2 linked regions of the Tardiphaga sp. 709 genome follow. The protein of the gene in region 1 binds, or shares a complex with, the protein of each later gene. Links are inferred from orthologs where the notes say so. Each region holds a gene or a part of one and is shown in the gene's direction. Other genes may lie near its edges. The genes, in order: rplS and rplL.

Region 1 (3,312 bases):
TGGCGGGATCGCGCAGGCCGGCGACGATCTGGCTGGCCGGGACGAGTTTGAGCAGGGCGTCGATGGTGAGGCGACCAAGCTGGCCATTGGCGGCGGTGACGAGAATACGGTGGTTCAACATGGCAAAATTTCCTAAGGTCTCTAATTGACGATAGGTCTTGAATAGAGACTGCCTGATCGTACCGTAAGGAGGCAGTTTTTTATCGCCAGGTTACCTGGAAGTGACCTGCGGTCGGCCGGAAGGAGTCTCCCGATGCCCCAAAAAGCTTCTGACAATGCCCCCTTGTCCACCCGCTTCGACGAATGGCGGGCACGGGGCTTCGATGCCGATGCCTGCCCGGTCCGCAACGTGCTGGACCGCATTGGCGACAAATGGACGTCGCTGCTGCTGGTGGTGCTGGCGGCCCGGCCGCATCGTTTCAGCGAGCTGCATCGTGCGGTACCGGATATTTCCAAGCGCATGCTGACCCAGTCGCTGCGTGACCTGCAGCGCGATGGGCTGATCACCCGCCACGTCTTCCCGACCAAGCCCCCCTCGGTGGAGTATCGCCTGTCGCCGCTCGGCCAGTCCGCGATGGCGCCGCTGGCGGGCCTGATCGACTGGGCGGAACGTAGTTTTGAGGAGATCAAGGCGTCGCGCGCCGCGTTCGATGCCGGCGACACCAGCGAGCAGATGTCGGCGGCTTGAACGGGCTCGCGGGGGTTTGACGCCTCGCGCCGGACGCGCGATGGAAAGCCATGATTATCGAACCCACACCATGGCGCGCGACGGTGCTGACGCTGTTTCCCGAAATGTTTCCGGGACCGCTCGGCATCAGCCTCGCAGGCAAGGCGCTGGCTTCCGGCCTGTGGGCGCTGGAGCCGCGCGATATCCGTGCATCGGCCACCGACAAGCATCGCAGCGTCGATGACACGCCGGCGGGCGGGGGGCCGGGCATGGTGCTGCGGGCCGATGTGCTGGCGGCGGCGATCGATGCGGCAGATGCGCAAGACCGCCCCAGGCTCGTCATGAGCCCCCGCGGTCGGCCATTGACCCAGGCGCGGGTGGCGGAACTGGCCGCGGGGCGGGGGCCGCTGATCGTCTGTGGCCGCTTTGAGGGCATCGATCAGCGCGTCATCGATGCGCGGGGGCTCGAGGAAGTCTCGATCGGCGACTATGTCCTGTCCGGCGGGGAAATCGCTGCCATGACGCTGATCGATGCCTGCGTGCGGCTTCTGCCGGGGGTTATGGGCAAGCTGGCGTCTGGAACCGATGAGAGCTTCTCCGACGGGCTACTGGAATACCCGCAATATACCCGCCCGCAGGCCTTCGAGGGCCGTCAGATCCCGGATGTCCTGATTTCGGGCGACCATGCGAAGGTTGCCAAATGGCGGCTGGCCGAGGCGGAGGCGCTTACCCAAGAGCGCCGGCCGGATTTATGGGCGGCTCGCCCGAAAGCCCCGGAATCGGGCAGAAAGCGAAAACCGCCAAAAATCACGACGGGTGAGTGACAGAGACGGGTGACAACGGCTTCGCTTTCCCGTATAGCAGCGCCAAATCCGTGCAATGGCAGGGTAAGAGTTTCGAGCGCAGCCCGCGCAACGTCTGGGCGCGCCGCCGATGGAGATTTTCGATGAACCTGATTCAGACGCTTGAAAAAGAGCAGTTCGACCGCCTTTCCGCCACCAAGTCGATCCCGGAATTCGGTCCCGGCGACACCCTCATCGTCAACGTGAAGGTTGTCGAAGGCGAGCGCTCCCGCGTTCAGGCCTACGAAGGCGTTTGCATCGGCCGTAACGGCGGTGGCATCAATGAGAGCTTCACCGTTCGCAAGATCTCCTACGGCGAGGGTGTCGAGCGCGTGTTCCCGCTGCTCTCCCCGATGATCGACTCGATCAAGGTTGTGCGCCGCGGCAAGGTGCGTCGCGCCAAGCTGTATTACCTGCGCGATCTGCGCGGCAAGTCGGCCCGTATCGTCGAGAAGAAGACCGAGCGTCCGGCCAAGGTCGCGGCTGTGGCTGCAGCGAAGTAATTTTCCGCATCATCGAATGTGCGAGACGAAGAGCGCGGCGCAAGCCGCGCTTTTTTGTGATGTGAAGACTGCATACCTCGGTCGCATTGGCGTCGTGATCGCCGAGTGCTATATGACTGGAATGTTTCTAGACCTGCACCAGCACGCATTGCGCATCGTCATCGACGATCATAGCCGGCTGCCCGGTCGCTTCTTCGGTCGCTTCACCACGTCGATCGTGGGTGCGCTTAGAAGCGCGTGAGCAATCTCACGCGTTTCTTTCCCCGTTTCTCAGTTGCGCGCTTTGCGCCGCCGATGCGGCAGATCATTTAGCAGCACGCAACTGGCCCACGTTTTCTTTTGAGGCCTGATCTCATGACTGACTCTGCAAAGCCCACCACCCTGTACGACAAGATCTGGAACGACCATTTGGTCGAGGAAGCCGCCGACGGCACCTGCCTGCTTTATATCGACCGCCATCTGGTGCACGAAGTGACGAGCCCGCAGGCCTTCGAAGGTCTGCGTGCTGCCGGCCGCCGTGTGCATGCGCCGGAGAAGACGCTCGCTGTCGTCGATCACAACGTGCCGACCACCGATCGCACAAAGCCTAACCCCGATCCGGAAAGCACCGAGCAGATCGCGACGCTGGCCGAAAACGTGCGGGAATTCGGCATCGAATATTACAACGAGTTCGATAAGCGCCAAGGCATCGTTCATGTCATCGGCCCCGAGCAGGGCTTTACGCTGCCGGGCACGACGATCGTTTGCGGCGACAGCCACACCTCGACGCATGGCGCATTCGGCGCGCTGGCGCACGGCATCGGCACGTCGGAAGTCGAGCACGTGCTGGCAACGCAGACGCTGATCCAGAAGAAAGCGAAGAACATGCGCGCCACCGTCGATGGCAAGTTGCCCGACGGCGTCACCGGCAAGGACATCATCCTGGCCATCATCGGCGAGATCGGCACCGCCGGCGGCACCGGCTATGTGCTGGAATATGCCGGCGAGGCGATCCGCGCGCTGTCGATGGAAGGCCGCATGACGGTCTGCAACATGTCAATTGAGGGCGGCGCCCGCGCCGGCCTGATTGCGCCCGACGAGAAGGCCTATGAATTCCTCAAGGGTCGCCCGATGTCGCCGAAGGGCGAGATGTGGGAACAGGCTGTGCGTTACTGGGAAACACTGCGCTCCGACGAAGGCGCGCATTTCGATCACGAGATTCGTCTCGATGCGGCGAAGCTGCCGCCGATCGTCACCTGGGGCACGTCGCCTGAGGACGTCATCTCGATCTCCGGCAAGGTGCCGAACCCGGCGGACATCG
Region 2 (3,100 bases), 2.7 Mb from region 1 along the record:
GACAAGGAGCGCAATGGCGGCAAGGACATGGCCGCGCTTGTGAAGCACATGGCCGAAGACGAACTGGTCGGCTGGGGCTGGCATCCCGGTGGCAACCGGACCCCGGCGCCGGGTACCCAGAAGCAGTTCGGTGAGCTGATCAAGGCCTGGGCCGATGCCGGAGCGGCCTGCCCGAAGGGGTGATATAGACGGGAAGTGGAGCCGGCTCGGCCGGTTCCGCTTTTGCGCTCCGGGCGCCTAAAAGGTTCCCCTGCAGAAAAGATGCCACATCGGCATTTCGCGCTTGGCAACACGAAAAAGACTCGTTAAACAACCGTTTCCGGGCGGGCTGGCTGGTAGCTGGCGCGTCTGTGTTCGCACTCCGACAACCCACATCGCAGGAGACTTTTCCTTTCAGGCTATCCATACGGATCGCTCGAAGGGGATGGGACGCGCGACGCGGATTTGAGGAAGGCGGGCAGGGGTCACCAATAAGTCAGATGATGGCTTATCGATGATCTTGAATCCTGTCCGAGACTGCTGGCGCCTTAGATAAACGCAAGTTTCATCAACGGCTTAATCGTAAAACTTGATGCAGCCAGCATAGACGGGTGAAGACTGGATTTCGCCAATGTCGTTTTGTGCGACATGACGCGTATTTGGTTCGAACCTCGACACCCCGCGCCAGTGCTGGTTCGCCAGGAAGGTTCGGGAGGGCAGGCTATCATATCGTCTCGCCCGACGTGTCTTTGGACTGCGTGTTTTAATGAGCACGTGTCTTGAGGTCAGGTTCAGGTGGGGCGGTGGGTGTAACCCGGCGGTCCTATCTCGATAGAGGCCGCCAACCGGAGAGAGCTTGCTGTGGAAAGAGCGGCTAAAAAGGACGCGGTCGACGCGCTGAACGGGGTCTTCAAGACCACCAGCGTTGCGGTCGTCGCCCATTATTCCGGCCTCACCGTTGCCCAGATGCAGAATCTGCGTTCGCAGATGAAGCTGGCCGGCGCCTCGGTGAAGGTCTCGAAGAACCGTCTCGCCAAAATTGCTCTTGAAGGCACGGATGTTGCTGCCATCGGTTCCCTGTTGAAGGGCCCGACTGTGATCGCCACCTCGGACGATCCGGTAGCGGCACCGAAGGTTGCCGTCGAATTTGCCAAGGCGAACGAGAAGTTCATCATCCTTGGCGGCTCGATGGGTAAAACCGTCCTGAACGTCGACAGCGTCAAGGCTCTGGCCGCGCTGCCCTCGCTCGACGAACTGCGCGCGAAGATCCTCGGCCTCCTTGTGGCGCCGGCGACCAAGATCGCTCAGCTCTCGACAGCTCCCGCGGCGAAGCTCGCGCGTGTTGTTCAGGCTTATGCCTCAAAGAGCGAAGCGGCCTGACGCCCTTCGCATTCAAACCCTGGTTCGAACCAAATACGCTTAAGGAAATAGACAATGGCTGACCTACAGAAAATCGTTGACGATCTCTCGAGCCTGACCGTGCTCGAAGCTGCCGACCTCGCCAAGATGCTCGAAGAAAAGTGGGGCGTTTCGGCTGCTGCTGCTGTTGCAGTTGCTGGTCCGGCTGCTGGTGCCGGTGCCGCCGCAGTTGAAGAAAAGACCGACTTCACTGTCGTTCTCGCCGCCGCAGGCGACAAGAAGATCGAAGTCATCAAGGAAGTCCGTGCGATCACGGGTCTTGGCCTCAAGGAAGCCAAGGACCTGGTCGAAGGTGCGCCGAAGCCCCTCAAGGAAGGCGTTGCCAAGGACGAAGCCGAAAAGATCAAGGCTCAGCTCGAGAAGGCTGGCGCCAAGGTCGAGCTCAAGTAAGACCCTTTGGGTTCCCTCGAGGAGCGGCTTTCTTGGCCGCTCTTCGAACGGGAACCCGATGTACTACACAGGAATGTGTGGGGATGCGCTGGGAACCACCCTCGAATCTCCATGATTGCCATCCCATATCGGGACGGCAGCACGAAAACGCGGTCTGACAGCAGGAGCGGCGACGCCTCTGGTTAAGCCGTTGGGAGACAGGCAATTTCGGGCTTTTCGGTCCGTAGCTAGACGGTTTGGACGGGCGAGATGCAGTCGGGCATCGCGCACGTCGTTTTGCGTTCTGCGATTCAAATGCTCAGGAGGGGGATTTTGTTCCTCATGTTGAGCGCCGAATTCGGGGCGTTCTTGGAAATTCAACCCGGAGGCGATGGCAGTCGCGCTCTGGAAGGTTCGCCCCTTTCGGGCGACGCAATGAGAGGCCACGATGGGTCAGCAGACGTTCACAGGTCGCAAGCGCGTTCGCAAGTTCTTCGGTCATATTAAAGAAGTCGCAGAGATGCCGAACCTCATCGAGGTTCAGAAGGCGTCCTACGACCAGTTCCTGATGGTCGATGAGCCGACCGGCGGTCGCCTCGACGAAGGTCTGCAGGCTGTTTTCCGTTCGGTGTTTCCGATCTCGGATTTCTCGGGCACCTCGATGCTGGAATTCGTGCGCTACGAATTCGAGCCGCCGAAATATGACGTTGATGAGTGCCGTCAGCGCGGCATGACCTATGCTGCGCCGCTGAAGGTGACGCTGCGCCTGATCGTGTTCGATATCGACGAAGAAACCGGCGCCAAGTCCGTCAAGGACATCAAGGAGCAGGACGTCTACATGGGCGATATCCCGCTCATGACCATGAACGGCACCTTCGTCGTCAACGGCACCGAGCGCGTCATCGTTTCGCAGATGCATCGTTCGCCGGGCGTGTTCTTCGACCACGACAAGGGCAAGACCCATTCGTCGGGCAAGCTGCTGTTCGCCGCCCGCGTGATCCCGTATCGCGGCTCCTGGCTCGACATCGAATTCGACGCCAAGGACATCGTGTTCGCGCGTATCGACCGTCGCCGCAAGATTCCGGTGACGTCGCTGATGTTTGCGCTGGGTCTGGACGGCGAGGAAATCCTCTCGACGTTCTACAAGAAGATCCAGTTCAAGAAGATCAAGGAAGGCTGGCGCGTTCCGTTCGATGCCACCCGTTTCCGTGGCTACTCCACCGTCAACGACCTGATCGATGCCGACACCGGCAAGGTCGTGCTCGAAGCCGGCAAGAAGCTCACCGTGCGCGCTGCCCGTCAGCTCGCCGAGAAGGGCCTCAAGGCGCTGCGT

What was found.
Region 2: rplS (region 1) and rplL share a complex: the UniProt entries of both Escherichia coli proteins name them as parts of the 50S ribosomal subunit. The link is inferred for Tardiphaga sp. 709 from one-to-one orthologs.

The regions. Positions count from the first base shown.
Region 1 is NZ_CP135529.1:3,788,689-3,792,000, forward strand. Bases 318-3,312 are described here. They hold rplS (50S ribosomal protein L19), read left to right. Parts: upstream 318-1,613; coding sequence 1,614-2,012; downstream 2,013-3,312. Other genes in these bases: RSO67_RS18530 (helix-turn-helix domain-containing protein), read left to right, coding at 318-688; trmD (tRNA (guanosine(37)-N1)-methyltransferase TrmD), read left to right, coding at 739-1,491; RSO67_RS18545 (hypothetical protein), read left to right, coding at 2,029-2,253; leuC (3-isopropylmalate dehydratase large subunit), read left to right, coding at 2,367-3,312. Outside these bases: RSO67_RS18525 (SDR family oxidoreductase), read right to left, coding at 1-121; more of RSO67_RS18530, read left to right, coding at 254-317. UniProt on the Escherichia coli protein: This protein is located at the 30S-50S ribosomal subunit interface and may play a role in the structure and function of the aminoacyl-tRNA binding site.
Region 2 is NZ_CP135529.1:1,107,084-1,110,183, reverse strand. Bases 318-3,100 are described here. They hold rplL (50S ribosomal protein L7/L12), read left to right. Parts: upstream 318-1,413; coding sequence 1,414-1,788; downstream 1,789-3,100. Other genes in these bases: rpoB (DNA-directed RNA polymerase subunit beta), read left to right, coding at 2,216-3,100; rplJ (50S ribosomal protein L10), read left to right, coding at 841-1,359. Also shown: RSO67_RS05760 (Isoquinoline 1-oxidoreductase subunit), read left to right, coding at 1-183. UniProt on the Escherichia coli protein: The binding site for several of the GTPase factors involved in protein synthesis (IF-2, EF-Tu, EF-G and RF3). Is thus essential for accurate translation.